One region of the Streptomyces sp. NPDC051976 genome, then DNA from elsewhere that is predicted to be linked to it. Evidence: riboswitches for the same ligand, from Rfam matches in the RefSeq annotation. Region 1 holds a riboswitch; the other holds the start of a gene.
What was found. Region 1 has a riboswitch for cobalamin ahead of AB0M29_RS19730 (cobalamin biosynthesis protein). Riboswitches for the same ligand answer to the same signal wherever they lie in the genome.
Positions count from the first base shown of each region.

Region 2: it holds a riboswitch for cobalamin, as region 1 does, so the genes downstream of both, AB0M29_RS29370 (CbtB-domain containing protein) here and AB0M29_RS19730 (cobalamin biosynthesis protein) in region 1, are expected to answer to the same signal.

Region 1 covers NZ_JBFAXL010000018.1:68,168-76,428, reverse strand. Annotated here, with positions in the region: gene AB0M29_RS19755 (prolyl oligopeptidase family serine peptidase) at 1-995, opposite strand, end outside; gene AB0M29_RS19750 (class II aldolase/adducin family protein) at 1,077-1,736, opposite strand; gene AB0M29_RS19745 (FAD-dependent oxidoreductase) at 1,834-3,225, shown strand; gene AB0M29_RS19740 (inorganic phosphate transporter) at 3,492-4,718, shown strand; gene AB0M29_RS19735 (hypothetical protein) at 4,753-4,983, shown strand; cobalamin riboswitch at 5,153-5,282, shown strand; gene AB0M29_RS19730 (cobalamin biosynthesis protein) at 5,435-6,433, shown strand; gene AB0M29_RS19725 (cobyric acid synthase) at 6,451-7,947, shown strand; gene AB0M29_RS19720 (putative cobaltochelatase) at 8,003-8,261, shown strand, end outside.
Region 2 covers NZ_JBFAXL010000036.1:10,634-18,894, forward strand. Annotated here, with positions in the region: gene AB0M29_RS29335 (hypothetical protein) at 1-131, shown strand, start outside; gene AB0M29_RS29340 (MoxR family ATPase) at 128-1,144, shown strand; gene AB0M29_RS29345 (DUF58 domain-containing protein) at 1,141-2,481, shown strand; gene AB0M29_RS29350 (hypothetical protein) at 2,478-3,068, shown strand; gene AB0M29_RS29355 (putative protein N(5)-glutamine methyltransferase) at 3,261-4,124, shown strand; gene AB0M29_RS29360 ((2Fe-2S)-binding protein) at 4,145-4,984, opposite strand; gene AB0M29_RS29365 (CbtA family protein) at 4,981-5,847, opposite strand; gene AB0M29_RS29370 (CbtB-domain containing protein) at 5,878-6,027, opposite strand; cobalamin riboswitch at 6,130-6,257, opposite strand; gene AB0M29_RS29375 (ABC transporter ATP-binding protein) at 6,468-7,376, shown strand; gene AB0M29_RS29380 (ABC transporter permease) at 7,426-8,187, shown strand; gene AB0M29_RS29385 (sensor histidine kinase) at 8,195-8,261, shown strand, end outside.

The DNA of each region.
Region 1 (8,261 bases):
GCGGCGAGTTGGCGGCTCGCGGCGAACGGCGTGAGGGTGTCGTCGGGGCCGTGGAAGAGGAGCGTGGGGACGGTGATCCGGTGGGGCTCGGCGGCGGCCGCGACGCCGTTCGCGTGCAGTCCGGTGCGGCCCTGCGCGGCGCGTACCGCCAGCGGCATCAGCGGGGCCGGGAGGCCGTGCCACTCGGCGGCGGCGCGGACGGTGGACCGCCAGTCGAGCACCGGCGAGTCCAGCACCAGGCCGCAGATCCGGTGGCGTACCGGGGAGCCGGCCAGCGCGCGCAGCGCCATGGTGGCGCCGGTCGACCAGCCGTACAGCACGATCCGCTCGGCGCCGTAGTCCGCCGCGAAGCGCATCGCCGCGTCGAGGTCGCGCCACTCGGCGTCGCCGAGGTGGCTGATGCCGTCGGCGGACGAGGGGGCGCCGGGGTCGTTGCGGTAGGCGAGGGCGAGCTGGGTGAAGCGCTGGTCGTGCAGGAGTCTGAGCACGTTCAGGGCGTGCTCACGGGTGGCGCCCAGGCCGTGCACGGTGATGACCCAGGTGCGGCGGTCGCCGGGCACGTACCAGCCGGGCAGCGGGCCGAGCTCGCCGGGCACGTCGACCTCGGTGTACTCCAGGCCGAGTGCGGTGCCCGGGTCACCCGCGTACACCTGCGGCGTCATCCGCACCACGTCGCCGGGGGCCAGCACACCGCGCTGGACGTGCAGCAGTCTGCGAGTCACCGAGTAGGGCGTACGGTCCAGCAGCTCGCCGACGCCCGCGTGCACGCCGTCCCCGGTCAGGCCGTATATGCCGGGGCGGCCGGTCGAGGGGGTGCGGGTGAGGACGACACGGTCGCCGGTGACGGTGTGGACGGTGGCGGTGCTCTCCGGCACCGGGCCCCCGGGCGTCGGCCTGAGGGCGAAGCCGGAGCCGTACCGGCCCGCCGCCAGTGCGGCCGTACCGGCACCGATCACGGTGGTGGCCGTCACGGCCACCGCGGTTCGGATACGCATCACCTCCAGTGTGGGCCGGGGGCGGCGATGCGGCCAGACGGCGTCGGCGGGCGGGTGACGGCGGGCGCCCGCGGACGGGCCCTACGGCTTGGGCTGCCCCGGCTGGCCGTAGTCCCGCAGCTTCTCGGCGACCCGGTTCAGCTCGCGCCCGGAGAGCGTGTGCGGCGCGTGGTCGGTGGCCGAGCGGGCCAGCAGCCAGACCCGGCACATCCACTCCAGCTGGGCGGTGTTGTCGAACGCCTTGGCCAGGGTGTCGGCGTACACCAGGGTGCCGTGGTTGCGCATCAGGCAGCCGCTGCGGTCGCGCAGGGCCCGCAGCACGGCGGCGGCCAGCCGGTCGGTGCCGTAGGTGGCGTAGGCGGCCACATGGATCTGGCCGCCGAGGGCCGCGGCCATGTAGTGGATGTTGGGCAGCCGGTCGACGAGCGTGGAGACGGCGGTGGCGTGCGGCGCGTGGGTGTGCACGATCGCCCGCGCCGGGGTGCCGCGGTAGACCGCCAGGTGGAGCGGCAGCTCGCTGGTCGGCCGCAGCTCGCCGCTCACCTGCCGCCCGTCGAGGTCCACCACCACCGCGTCGCCGGGGCCCAGCCGGTCGTACGGCACGCCGGTCGGGGTGACCAGCACCAGATCGCCGACCCGCGCCGACACATTGCCCGAGGTGCCGACCACCAGCCCGTCGGCTACCGTGCGGCGTGCCGTGTCCACCACGTCCGACCAGGCTTTCTCCAGGGAGTCCTGCACCGCGGGTTCCTTTACACGTTGGCCGTTGCCGCGCGCTCGTGGTGGGCAGTAGCGTCCCGCCACACCACCGAGCCACACGGACTCCAGGGGCAGCATTATGACCACCGTCAACGGCGGTATCTCGTTCTGGTACGCGCGCACCGGCATTCCCGTACCCCGCGAGCCGCTGCCCGGGGACGGGGACGCCGACGTGGTGATCGTCGGCGGCGGCTACACGGGGCTGTGGACGGCGTACTACCTGAAGAAGGCCGTGCCGTTCCTGCGGATCACCGTGCTGGAGGCGAAGTTCTGCGGGTACGGCGCGTCCGGACGCAACGGCGGCTGGCTCTACAACGGGATCGCGGGCCGCGACCGGTACGCCAAGCTGCACGGGCACGAGGCCGCCAGGACGCTCCAGCTGGCGATGAACGACACCGTGGACGAGGTGGTGCGGGTCGCCGCGCAGGAGGGCATCGACGCGGACATCCAGCGCGGCGGGGTGCTGGAAGTGGCGTACTCCCCCGCCCAGTTGGCGCGGCTGAAGGCGTACCACGCGACCGAGACCGCGTTCGGCGAGAAGGACCGGGTGCTGCTGGGCGCGGCGGAGTCGGCGGGCCGGATCAGGGTGGCGGGCACCGTCGGCGGCACCTGGACGCCGCACGGCGCGCGGGTCCACCCGGTGAAGCTGGTTCAGGGGGTCGCGGCGGCGGCCGAGCGGCTCGGCGTGGTCATCCACGAGTCGACGCCGGTCACCGAGATCCGCCCGAAGCACGCGGTCACCCCGTACGGCACGGTGCGGGCGCCGTACGTGCTGCGCTGCACCGAGGGCTTCACCGCCTCGCTCAAGGGGCAGCGGCGGACCTGGCTGCCGATGAACTCCTCGATGATCGCCACCGAGCCGCTGCCGCCGGAGATCTGGGAGACGATCGGCTGGGAGGGCGGCGAGACGCTCGGCGACATGGCGCACGCGTACGTCTACGCCCAGCGCACCGCCGACGGCCGGATCGCGCTGGGCGGCCGCGGTGTCCCGTACCGCTTCGGGTCCCGTACCGACAACGACGGGCGCACCCAGGCGGCGACCGTCGAGGCGCTGCGCGAGGTGCTGGTGCGGCTGTTCCCCTCGACGGCGGGGGTGGCGATCGACCACGCCTGGTCGGGGGTGCTCGGGGTGCCGCGCGACTGGTGCGCCAGTGTGCAGCTCGACCGCAGTACGGGGCTCGGCTGGGCGGGCGGCTACGTCGGCAGCGGGGTGGCCACCGCGAACCTGGCGGCGCGCACGCTGCGGGATCTGGTCCAGCTCGACTCGGGGCAGGGCCAGCGGACCGAGCTGACCGCTCTGCCGTGGGTGGGGCACCGGGTGCGGCGCTGGGAGCCCGAGCCGTTCCGCTGGGTGGGGGTGCGCGGGATGTACGCGGCCTACCGCGGCGCCGACCGCAGGGAGTTGTCGGGGCGGAGCGCGGCGACCGATCCGGTGGCGCGGTACGCGGACCGGATCTCTGGGCGGCACTGAGCTTCCGGACCGGGCCTGCGGACCGGGCTTCCAGGAGGCACTGACTCAGCCCTGGGCGAACACCGGGCGGCGGCGGATCGGGGTGCCGCGGGGCATGGTTGCGGCCTCGCGGCCCGCACTTCGGGGTCCGATCCAGCCGATCGCCCCGATACTGGCGACATACACCGGGCCACCGGCACCGCAAAGCCGCTGTCAGTTCACCTTCCGTTCATTCACAGTCCGTACGGTCGCCTCGCCACTGTCCGCTCGAACGAATGCCTGGGTCCATGGAACACATCACGCTCCTGATCGGAATCGTGATCGCCACCGCACTCGTGTTCGACTTCACGAACGGTTTCCACGACACCGCCAACGCAATGGCCACCACCATTTCGACCGGCGCGCTCAAGCCCAAGACGGCGGTGGCCATGTCCGCCGTACTCAACCTCGTCGGCGCCTTCCTCTCGGTGGAGGTCGCCAAGACCATCTCCGGCGGGATCATCGACGAGTCCGCCGGGATCAGACCCGAAGTGATCTTCGCGGGCCTGGTCGGCGCGATCGTCTGGAATCTGCTGACATGGCTGGCGGGACTGCCCTCCAGCTCCTCCCACGCACTCTTCGGCGGCCTGATCGGCGCCACGCTGGTCTCGGTCGGCACGCACGGCGTGCACGGCCAGGCCGTCGTCATGAAGGTGCTCATCCCCGCCGTCGCCGCGCCGATCGTGGCCGGCCTGGCCTCGACGCTCGCCACCCGGCTCACCTACCGGATCGGCCGCGACGCCGACCCGCAGGCCACGTCCAGGGGTTACCGCGCCGGGCAGATCGCCTCGGCCGGCCTGGTCTCCCTCGCCCACGGCACCAACGACGCACAGAAGACCATGGGTGTGATCACGCTCACGCTGATCACCGGTGGCATCGTCGCCCCGCACTCCGACCCGCCGCTGTGGGTCATCGTCTCGGCCGGTACGGCGATCGCGCTCGGCACCTACCTGGGCGGCTGGCGGATCATCCGCACCATGGGCAAGGGCATCACCGACATCCAGCCGCAGCAGGGCTTCGCCGCCCAGACCGGCGCCGCGGCCACCATCCTCGCCTCGTCTCATCTCGGCTTCGCGCTGTCCACCACGCAGGTCTGCTCCGGTTCCGTGATGGGCGCGGGGCTGGGCCGCAGCGGAGCGGTGGTCCGGTGGAGCACCGCGGGCCGCATGGTCGCCGCATGGGGCCTGACGCTGCCCGCGGCCGGTCTGGTCGCGGCGGGCGCCGCGCTCCTGGCCGACGAGGGCGCCTGGGGCATCACCGCCGTCGCCGTACTCGGCCTCGCGGTCTGCGCCGCCATCCGCACCGCCTCGCGCCGCAAGCCGGTCACCCACGCCAACGTCAACGACCCCGAGACCGGGTTCGCCACGGAGCCGCAGGGCGCGGTCACGGCCGCGATCGCCGCGGTCATCCCGCCGCCCGCCGGCGCCACCCCGCCCGTCAACGACGCCGTTCCCGGCGCCGCGGCCACGGCCTGACACCCCGGCACCCGGACCGGACAAGGACACGCACATGACCATCGACTGGCAGGCCCTCGGCACCGTCCTCGGCGTCACCCTGGTGGCGACCGTGGGCCTGGTGGGCCTCTTCACCCTCGGCATCGTCGGTCTGTCCAAGACCGCCCCCGCCGCCGGCGGACAGGGCGGGGGCGGCGCCGCCGTGCTCGCCCGCGCCGCCGGCTACCTCTGCTTCGCGGCCTGCGCGGCGGCGGTCTCCTGGGGCATCTACCTGATCGTCGCCTGACCCCGGCCCGCACCCGCGGGCCACGCGCCACGCCACCTCGGCGGCCGTCGACTCCGGTCGGCGGCCGCCGTCGTGGTGTGGACCTGGACACACTCAGTCTGCCCAGGTCAAGGGTCAGTTGACGGGCCTGCGCGCACGTGGTGGACTGCGGAGGCCATGCGGCGGCAGGAGAGGAAGTCCGGTGCGAATCCGGCGCGGTCCCGCCACTGTCACCGGGGAGTGCACTCCCAACCCGTACGTCACGGCCGGAAGTCCGGCTGGAAGACCGGGAGTGCGTAGATCCGGGAGCCAGGAGACTCTCACCGCCGGTACGTCGAGCCAGGGCGCGGACCCTGAGTGAGGACTTCTGCCATGCCCGGCACGCGAAGCGCGCGAGCGGTCCGCCCCACGGACCCCGACACGCCCACGCCCTCCCCCGCGTTCCCCGCGGATGTGACGGCGGCCTGAACAGATGCGTGCCGACCGCGTTTTCGCGTACGGCGCCACGCTCGGCTTTCTCGGCGACCTCCTCGCGGGCGACCCGCGCCGCGGCCATCCGGTCGCGGCCTTCGGGCGCGCGGCGGGTGCGCTGGAACGCCGGCTGTGGCGCGACGACCGGGCCAGTGGCGCGGTCTTCACGGCGCTGTGCGCCGGGGGTGCCGTGGGCGGCGCCGCGCTCGCCCAGCGAGCCGTACGCTCCTGCGCCGCGCTCTCCGTGGCGCTGACCGCCGCCGCGACCTGGTCGGTGCTGGGCGGTGAGTCGCTGGCCCGCGAGGCGCGGCTGATCGGGGCGGCGCTGGAGGCCGGCGATCTGGCGGCCGCCCGCGCGCGGCTGCCGCATCTGTGCGGACGCGACCCGCAGGCGCTGGACGCGGCGGGCATCGCGCGGGCCGTCGTCGAGTCGGTCGCCGAGAACACCTCGGACGCCGTCGTCGGCGCCCTGGTGTGGGGCGCCGCGGGCGGAGTGCCGGGCCTCGTCGGCTTCCGCGCGGTCAACACCCTGGACGCGATGGTCGGCCACCGGTCGCCGCGCTTCCTGCGCTTCGGGTGGGCCGCCGCCCGTCTCGACGACGTCGCGGGCTGGCCGGGCGCCCGGCTCACCGCCGGCCTCGCGGCGCTCGCCGGACCCGATCCGCGCGGCGCGCTGCGCGTGTGGCGGCGGGACGCGGCGCTGCACCCCAGCCCCAACGCGGGCCCGGTGGAAGCCGCGTTCGCCGGGGCGCTGCGGCTGCGGCTGGGCGGCACGCTGTCCTACGCGGGCCGCACCGAGCACCGCCCGGTCCTGGGCGCGGACCTGCCGCCGCCCACCGCCGCCGACATCGCCCGCGCCGTCCGGCTCTCCCGCCGCGTCAGCGCCCTGGCCCTGGCCACCGCCGCCACCGCCCGTCTGACCGCCGCCGCGATCCGCCGTGCCCGGCGGGGTGGTTCCGCCGTGTCCGGCGGGCATCAACCGAAGGGGGGACCGAAGTGAGCCCGAGAGGTGGGGGGTTGCTTGTCGCCGGGACGACGTCGGACGCCGGGAAGAGCGTGGTGACCGCGGGCATCTGCCGCTGGCTGGTCCGGCAGGGCGTGCGCGTGGCGCCGTTCAAGGCGCAGAACATGTCGCTGAACTCGTTCGTCACCCGCGAGGGCGCCGAGATCGGGCGGGCCCAGGCGATGCAGGCGCAGGCGGCCCGCGTGGAGCCGTCGGCGCTGATGAACCCGGTGCTGCTCAAGCCCGGCAGCGACCGCAGCAGCCAGGTGGTGCTGCTGGGCAAGGCGGTGGGCGAGATGAGCGCCCGCGGCTACCACGGCGAGCGGCGGCCCGCGCTGCTGGAGACCGTCGCCGGGTGCCTGGAGGAGCTGCGCGGCCGGTACGACGCGGTGATCTGCGAGGGCGCGGGCAGCCCGGCGGAGATCAACCTGCGGCGTACCGACATCGTCAACATGGGCCTGGCCCGTAGGGCCGGACTGCCGGTGGTGGTGGTCGGCGACATCGACCGCGGCGGCGTCTTCGCCTCCTTCTTCGGCACCACCGCCCTGCTCGCGCCCGAGGACCAGGCGCTGGTCGCGGGCTATCTCGTCAACAAGTTCCGCGGCGACGTCTCCCTGCTCCAGCCCGGCCTGGACATGCTGGACAAGCTCACCGGCCGCCCCACCCTCGGCGTGCTGCCGTACGCGCACGGCCTGGGCATCGACGAGGAGGACGGGCTCAACGTCTCCTTGCGGGGCGCCGTTCGGGAGTCCGTGGTGCGGCCGCCGCACGGCGAGGACGTGCTGCGGGTCGCGGTCGCCGCGGTACCGCTGATGTCGAACTTCACCGACGTGGACGCGCTCGCCGCCGAACCCGGTGTCGTGGTGCGGTTCGTGGACCGGCCGCAGGAGCTGGCGGACGCCGATCTGGTGGTGCTGCCCGGCACCCGGGGCACCGTGCGGGCGCTGGAGTGGCTGCGCGCCCGCGGCCTGGCCGACGCGGTGGTGCGGCGGGCCGCGGAGGGCCGCCCGGTGCTGGGCGTCTGCGGCGGCTTCCAGATGCTCGGGACCCGGATCGACGACGACGTCGAGTCGAAGGCGGGCAGCGTCGCCGGTCTCGGCCTGCTGCCGGTACGGGTGCGGTTCGCCGCCGAGAAGACGCTGGCCCGGCCGGTCGGCGAGGCGTACGGGGAACGCGTCGAGGGGTACGAGATCCACCACGGCGTGGCCGAGGTCGGCGGCGGCGACGAGGAGTTCCTCGACGGCTGCAGGTCGGGCGCGGTCTGGGGCACCCACTGGCACGGCTCGCTGGAGAGCGACGGCTTCCGCCGGGCGTTCCTGCGGCGGGTCGCGGCCATGGCGGGCCGCCGGTTCGTCCCGGCGCCCGACACCGCGTTCGGCGCGCTGCGCGAGGAGCAGCTCGACCGGCTCGGCGATCTCATCGAGGAGCACGCGGACACCGCGGCGCTGCTGCGGCTGATCGAGGACGGCGCGCCCGCCGGACTCCCGTTCGTCCCCCCGGGGGCCCCGTGACCACCCCATCCGCGATCCCTGTGATCAGCGGTATCCGCGACAACGAGGAGGCAGCGTGACCCCGTACCCGTTCACCGCCCTGGTGGGCCAGGAGGACCTGCGGCTGGCGCTGCTGCTGAACGCGGTGAGCCCGGCGGTCGGCGGCGTCCTGGTCCGCGGCGAGAAGGGCACCGCCAAGTCGACGGCGGTACGCGCCCTGTCCTCGCTGCTGCCGGAGGTGGGCGTCGTGCCCGGCTGCCGGTTCTCCTGCGACCCCGCCGCGCCCGACCCGGCGTGCCCCGACGGCCCGCACGCCGCCGATGTCCGCCCCGGAT
Region 2 (8,261 bases), on a different contig from region 1:
CGCCGGGGCCCACGGCGCCGGAACCGGTGCTGCGGGCGCTGCTCGACCGGCTCGAAGCGCTGGACGGCCCGTCCCGGACCGTCGCCGTCACCCCGCCCGCCACCGCATCCACCAGTGAGGAACCGACGTGACCAGCTCGCAGGAGTCGACCGCCCATGACGCCCTGACGCCACGGCAGGCGGGTGAGCGGGCGGCGCGGGTGCTGGAGGAGATCCGCGGCGCCGTGGTCGGCAAGCCGGAACCCCTGGAACTGGTGATGCTCGGCGTCCTGGCCGGAGGGCACGTCCTCATCGAGGATCTGCCGGGCCTGGGCAAGACGCTGCTCGCCCGGTCGTTCGCCACCACGCTCGGACTCGACTTCCGCCGCATCCAGTTCACCCCCGACCTGCTCCCGTCCGACGTGACCGGCGCGCCCTTCTACGACCAGCGCAGCACCGAGATGGTGTTCCGCCCCGGGCCGGTCTTCACCCATCTGCTGCTGGCCGACGAGATCAACCGCACCCCGCCCAAGACCCAGGCCGCGCTGCTGGAGGCGATGGCCGAGTCGCAGGTGTCGGTCGACGGCAGCACCCGCCCGCTGCCCGACCCCTTCGTGGTGATCGCGACGGCCAACCCGATCGAGTACGAGGGCACGTACACCCTCCCCGAGGCGCAGCTCGACCGGTTCCTGCTGCGGGTACGGATGGGCTATCTGTCGGCGCCGCAGGAGACCGGGATGCTGCGGGCGCGCCTCGACCGTGCCGCGCCCGAGGCGGTGCTGCGCACCCTCAGCGGGCCCGGCGAGGTGCTGGCGATGCGGGCGGCGGTGGAGCGCGTCGAGGTCGAGGACGACCTGCTGGCGTACGTGGTGGCACTGGTCGGCGCGACCCGTGCGCACCCGCACATCCAGGTCGGCGCCTCGCCCCGCGGCGGCCTGGCACTGGTCCAGCTCGCCCGCGCCCGCGCGCTGCTCTCCTTGCGCGACTACGTGACCCCGGAGGACGTCAAGGCGGTCGCGGTGCCCGCGCTGGCACACCGGGTCACGCTCAAACCGGAGCTGTGGGTACGGCAGATCGACTCCGACGAGGTGATCCGCGAGATCGTCAGGTCCGTCGCCGCGCCGAAGACGGTGCCGCTGGCGCAGCGGGCCCCGGTCGCCTCATGACCGACCGCGCCGCGGCCGCCGTGGACCGGGCGCTCGGCGGAGCCCAGCCCGAGACCGGCCGCCCCGCGGAACCGCCGCCGCCCCCGCCGACCGGCTGGCGGGCGGGTGAGCGCGCCCTCGGTCTCGCCACCGTCGCCGCGGTGGCCGTGGCCGCCGCGCTGGTCACCGGCCGTCCCTGGCTGCTGGCGCTGGCCGCCGCACCGCTGGCCCTGCTCGCCCTCGCGCTGCCCCGCGAGCCACGCGCCACGCACATGGCCGTGACCGTGGACGTACCGGCGCGGCGGCTGTTCGAGAACGAGCAGGTGACCGCGCGGATCACTGTCACCCACGACGGCGGCGCCGGACGGCTCGACCCGGGCGTCACCCTGGGGCCCGGCGTACGCCTGGACCATCTCACCGTGGGGCGGTCGCTGATCGAGCTGCGGCTGACCGCGACCCGCTGGGGCCGCTGGTCGCTCGGCACCGTCGACGTCGACCTCTACGACAGCGGCGGCGTCGCCCGCCGCACGGTGCGCGCCGACCTCGGCGAGATCGCGGTCTTCCCGCTGCCGACCCGTACCGGCATCACCCCGATCCCCGTCCGGCTGCCGCAGCGCCTCGGCGAGCACACCTCGGTGCAGCGCGGCGAGGGCGTCGAGGTCACCGGCGTCCACCCGTACGTCATCGGCGAACGGCAGCGGCGCATCCACTGGCCGGCGACCACCCGCCGCGGCTCCCTGCAACTGCACCAGTTCGCCGCCGAGCGCGCCGCCGACACCGTCGTGCTGCTGGACGTGCTCACCGACGTCCGCGACCCGGCCACCGCGACGTCGTCGCTGGACGAGACCTTCCGCGCCGCCGCCGGACTGGTGCGGGCGTATCTGCGCACCCACGACCGGGTCGGCGTGGTCTCGGTCGGCGGCGTGACCCGCTGGCTGCAACCGGGCAGCGGCGGCGGGTACTTCTACCGGATCATCGAGAGCGTGCTGGAGGTCCGCAAGGACCTGGCCCACCGCGCCGACGGCGTCAGAAGCCTGCCGCCGCCCGCCCTGCCGGAGGGCGCCCTGGTCTATGTCTTCACCCCGCTGACCGACCAGCGCATCCTCGACGTCCTGCACCAGGTACGCGCCCGGGCCAACCCGATGGTGGTCGTGGAGATCCCGTCCGGCGACCCGGAGACCGAACGCGGCGACAGCGCCGCGGAACTCGCCCTGCGGCTGTGGCGCGCCGACCGCGACGCGATGCGGTTCGCCCTCACCCGCAGCGGCATCGCCGTCGTCACCCACGAGCCGGGCCGCACCCTCGACCTGGCGCTGGCGCCCCTCCTGCGCACCCGTATCCAGGGAGCCCGCCGATGACCTCGCCGACCGCCTCGCCGACCGCCCCGACCGCGGGCACCACCGGCGCCGGCCGCGCGCCGCTCTCAGGCGACCGGCTCGCCGCCCGCTGCCTGGGCACCGCCCTCGCCGTGGCTGCCTGTAACCCGCCGGCGGCCGTACGGGTCACCCCGGCCGCGCTGCTGGGGATCGCCCTCGTCGCGGCGGCCGCGTGGTGGGCGGCGCCGATCGTGGACGCGCGGCCGGTGCAGAATTCGCTGCGCTGGTTCCATGTGGCGGAGCGACGGCGGACGACCCTGCTCGCCGCGGGCTCGGTGGTGCTGGCGGCGGTGTCGGACCCGCCGGTCTGGCTCGCGGCCTGCGTGACCGGGCTGTTCGTCGCCTACCTGCTGGTCACCGACGTCTGGACCCGCGGCTCCACCGCGCCTCCCGGCGCGGTCACCCGGACCCCGGCGCTGACGGCGGCGGGCGCCGCCGCGGTCGTCTTCCTGGTCGCCACCGTCCCGCTGGCCGCCACCAGTTGGGCCCGGCTCCCGGCCGCCCTCGCCCTGGCCGCGACCGCCGCCTGCGTCGCCCTGGCCCTGCGAGGCCCCCGGCCACCGCGCTGAACAGCCCGAACGCAGGACACCGCGGGCGCGGCGTGCGGTAGGGTCGGTGCCGTCAGTGACCGACCGCGAGAAGCCGGGGAGGTGGGAACCATCACCGCTGCGACAGGCCGGGTGCTCCCGCCGTACGGCCGTGCGGTCTCTCCGACGTAGGTGAGGCCGGGGAGCGCCCCATGGGCTTCCCGAAAGGCTTTCATGTCGGACTTCGTCACACCCCTGCGCGAATCCACCGTCGTCACCACCCTCAGAACCGCGGGCTGCGTCTTCGCCGAGGACGAGGCGCGGATCCTCGTCTCCTCCGCACGTACTCCCGGAGAACTCGCCGCCATGGTGGAGCGGCGGGTGGCCGGACTGCCCCTCGAACACGTCGTCGGCTGGGCGGAGTTCTGCGGTCTGCGGATCGCCGTCGACCCCGGGGTGTTCGTGCCCCGCCGCCGCACCGAGTTCCTGGTCCGGCAGGCCGCCGCACTCGTCTCGCCCGGCGCCGTCGTGGTCGACCTGTGCTGCGGCGCGGGCGCGATAGGCGCCGCGCTGGCCGCGGCCCACGACGACATCACCCTGCACGCCGCCGACCTCGACCCGGCGGCGGTGGTCTGCGCCCGGCGCAATCTGGGCGCGGGGGGCGGTCTGGTCCACGAGGGCGACCTCTACGCGGCGCTGCCCGCCGCACTGCGCGGCCGGATCGGCGTGCTGGCCGCCAACGTGCCCTACGTGCCCAGCGAATCGGTCGGCTTCCTGCCGGCCGAGGCCCGCGACCACGAGGCGCTCCTCGCCCTCGACGGCGGCCCCGACGGCCTCGACGTGATGCGCCGGGTGGTGGCCGGGGCGCCGTCCTGGCTGGCCCCGGGCGGCTCGCTGCTCGTCGAGACCAGCGAGCGCCAGGCGCCGCCCGCCGTGGAGATCTTCACCGCGGGCGGCCTGACCACCCGGGTGGCGACCTCGGAGGAGCTCTACGCGACCGTAGTGATCGGCACCCGCCCCGCCCTCCCGGCGGGCGACGCCACGTCGCGGACACGCCCTGGGCCGCGTTTCCGCGGATCACGCGTGGACCGCCCATGACTCGCCGACAGGCGAGTGCCTTACTCCGGCCGGTCGAGCGCGCAGTCCCCGCACAGCGCGCCCGCCCGGTCGGGTGCCGCGCGGTAGATGAGACAGCAGCTGCGGCGGCGGAAGGCGCGGCCGGGCGGGGCCGCCGTCGTGCTCGTACCGGCCAGCGGCGGCCGGTCGAGCAGCAGCGCGGTCACGGCGCGTACCCGGGCGGCGGACGCCGGGCGGGCGGCGGCGAGCATGGTGGCGGCGCCGTTCAGGGCCGAGGCGGTGTTGCCCCACAGGATGTGCGGGGACACCCGCCACGGCGCGACGGCGTCGGCCAACTCGCGTACCGGGCCGTCGAGTACGTGCCGGGCGAGCGCGTCGGCGAGCCGTTCAGGATCGGCGTCGGCGTCGGCGTCGGCGCCGACGGTGACGGCGGAGTGCGGGAGCGACAGCGGCCAGGGTCCGCCGAGGGTGGGCTGCCAGCGCAGCCGCGCCAGGCTCACCCCGGTCGGGGCGGCGCCGCCCAGCACGGCGACGGCGAGTGCGGGGGAGACCAGCCGTGCCACCAGGCCGAGATGGGCCACGGACGCGGCGACCCGCTCCTCGACGGCGTCCGGCCGCTGCCCGCCGCCCGCCGCGAGAAAGCCGCGGACGGCCGCGATCCGCTCGCCCAGGACGGCGGGATCGTGGGCGAGTTCGCCCATCGAGCGCCACGGCTCGCGCGGCGGCGCGTCGTCGGGGTGTGTCAGGGCGGCGAAGAACGGCCCGAGCGCGGCCAGTTCGGCGATCAGCGGCTCCGCGGTGGAGGCGGAGGCCGGGTCCGTGAACGACGCAGGGGCCGGCGGCTGGGCGGCCGCCGGCCCCGCTTGAGTCGGTTCGCTCACGCGCCGACCGGGTCCACCCGGGTGGCGCGGGCGGAGGCCGTCGCCGCCCGCGGGCTCAGCACCCGCTCGGCCAGCGGCCCGAAGGCCAGCCCGATCACCGTCCACAGCAGGAGCTGCGCGGCCACCGAGTAGAAGCGGAAGGAGAACAGCACGTCGGCCGGGAACCCCGGATAGACGATCCTGCCCTTCCCGTCGGTCAGCGGCAGCGGCGTCTCGGTCGCGTGGTTGCCGAAGTGCTCCTTGTTGTACGCGAGATGGCCGAGCGACGGCAGGACGAGCATCACCACGCCGATCGCCACCACGAACGCCCCGGCGGCCAGCAGACTGGCGTTCCAGTTGCCGTACCGCTCCTTGAGGCGCTGGCCGAGCCACACCGCCCCGACCAGGAACAGCAGCGAGAACAGCACCATCAGCAGATACAGGCCGCTGCGGGCCTTGATGGTGTCCTCGTGGCCGATGGCGGGCGGATTGGCCGGGTACTTCAGGAACGGCACCAGGTAGATGCCGAGGAACCCGCCGCCCGCGACCAGCAGCGCCAGGGGACGCGCCCGCAGCCCGCCGGTACGGCCCAGGCACACGCAGTACGCCACGGCGAAGAGCGCGCCCATCGCCATGCCGAAGAAGATCATGCCGACGCCGATACCGACGTTGGCCTGGATGCTCCGGCTGAACAGATCGGGGCCCGCCGCCTCCGCGGGCAGCCCCGCGGCCTTGTCGAGCGCCGCCTGCGCGGCGTCCCGGCCACTCTCGTAGTCGATCGCCTTGTTGATCTGCGGCTCGGCGAAGATCCTGGCGAACAGGAACGCGAGCAGGCCGGCCACCGCGCCGACGAGGACGCCGCGCAGGATGAGTTTCTTTTCCATGTCGAGTTTTCCGTCGGTCCGCTCAGCCGGTCAGTGGCAGGGGAAGCCGAGGAAGTGGCGGGCGTCGTGCACGAACTCGTGGATGTGCATGTCCTTGCCGAACACGGAGACGGCGCCCTGGTCGACACCGATGAAGTAGTAGACGGCGAACGCCAGAAGCGCGGTGCCGACCAGCCACATCACCGCCTTCGAGATGGGCATGACAATCGGCGTGGCGGACGTGGTGGGTGCGGACACACTGCTCACGGGTGAGCCTCCTTCAGGGATTCAGCGTCCCTCGGTCGAATGGGGCGTCGTGACGGCGAAGTATCTGACTCACCGGTTGTCTCCTCGATGGACACCGGATTCACAGTGGCGCGACCGTGCCGGATTCTCACCAGCTTCCTCACGCCATCACGGGACAAAGCGTATGGGCGGCTGAATGGGCACGTCAATCGTGCCCACCCCGGCTGTGACATACGCCGCTTGACCGCCGCGGCGCATCAACCGATCGGTGGACCACCGGGATCCACCGGATCGGCGCCAGGAGCCGCCCGCTGGTCGATCCGCCGGAAGGGCCCCGCACGGGATTGTCGAGTCAACGGCAGAACGCCGGACGGTCGCCCGAGGAGGCACGGGGAATGTCGGTCATCGAGGTCGAGCACCTGCACAAGCGGTACGGGAACGACGTGGCGGTCCACGACGTGTCGTTCAGCGTCGAGGAGGGCGAGATCTTCGGCGTCCTCGGCCCCAACGGGGCGGGCAAGACCACCACCGTCGAGTGCCTGTCGGGCCTGCGCCCCGCCGACGGCGGCCGGGTCTCCGTCCTCGGCCTCGACCCGCGCGCCGACCGCGACGCGCTGCGCCAGGTGCTGGGCGTACAACTCCAGGAGAGCGGCCTGCCGGACAAGTTGAAGGTCCGCGAGGCGCTGGAGCTGTACGCGTCCTTCTACGAGCGGCCGGTCGAGGTGGCGCCGCTGATGGAGCGGTTGGGGCTGGCGGACAAGGCGGACACCCGGTTCAAGAACCTCTCCGGGGGCCAGAAGCAGCGGCTGGCCATCGCGCTGGCGATGGTCGGCGGCCCGAAGGTGGTGATCCTCGACGAACTGACCACCGGGCTCGACCCGCACGCCCGCCGGAGCACCTGGGAACTGGTGGAGCAGGTCCGCGACGCGGGCGTCACCGTCCTGCTGGTCACCCACTTCATGGAGGAGGCCGAGCGGCTGTGCGACCGGCTCGCGCTGATCGACTCCGGGCGCGTGGTGGCCGTCGACACCCCCGCCGGGCTGGCCTCGCGCGGCGGGCAGACCCAGCGGATGCGGTTCCGGCCGTCGGCGCCGCTCGACGAGGAGCTGCTGCGGGCACTGCCCGAGGTGACCACCGTGACCTGGCACGGCCCGCAGATCGAGATCGGCGGCACCGGGAACCTGGTGCAGGCCGTCACCTCGCTGCTGGCCCGCCGCCACATCATCGCCGCCGACCTGCGGGTCGAACAGGCCAGCCTCGACGACGCCTTCATCGCGCTGACCGGCCGCGACGAGCTGGTCTGAACCCGCCCCCTTCCGCCCCTCACCCGAACCACCAGAAGGAGAACCAGACATGAGCGTGCAGGCCCTGCCCACCCTCAGGATGACCAGGAAGGGCTTCCGCACCCTGACCGTCACCCAGGCGAAGCTGCTGCTGCGCGAGCCCGCCGCACTGATCTGGCTGGTCCTGCCGGTGGCGATGGTGGTGATCTTCGGCAACATCCCGGCGTTCCAGACCGCGCAGAAGACCCTGGACGGCAAGAGCGTCATCGACGTCTACGTCCCCACCATCGCCGCGATGGTCCCGCTGTTCGTGGCCTTCACCGCACTGCCGACGACGATGGCCTCCTTCCGCGAGAAGGGCGTGCTGCGCAGGCTGTCGGTGAGCCCGGTGCCCGCCGCCGGGATGCTCGCCGCGCTGCTCGCGGTGGTCGCCGCCGTAGCCGCCGTCGGGGTCGTGCTGATCACCTCCATCGGCGCGCTGGCCTTCGACGTCCAGGCGCCGGCGAACCTCGGCACGGTCTTCGTCGCCTTCCTGCTCGGCAGCACGGCCGTCTTCGCCCTCGGCCTGATCGTCGCCGCCCTCGCCAGGACCGCGGGCGAGGCCAGCGGCCTGGGGGTGCCGCTGATGGTGCTCAACTTCTTCTTCAGCGGCCTGTACTTCCCCGTGGCCCAGATGCCGCACGTGCTGCAGCGCATCGGCGAGTTCGTCCCCTTCGGCGCGGTGATGGCGGCCTGGGCGGGCACCGGATCGCTATGGCAGCACCTGGCCGTGCTGGCGGCGTACACCGTGATCGGCAGCCTGGTCGCCGCCCGCGTGTTCCGTTGGGAATGATGGACCGGTGAACGAGGATGTCGCGCAGGAGCGCCGTGAGCGGCTCCTGGAGAACCTGCCCTACATGGGCCTCG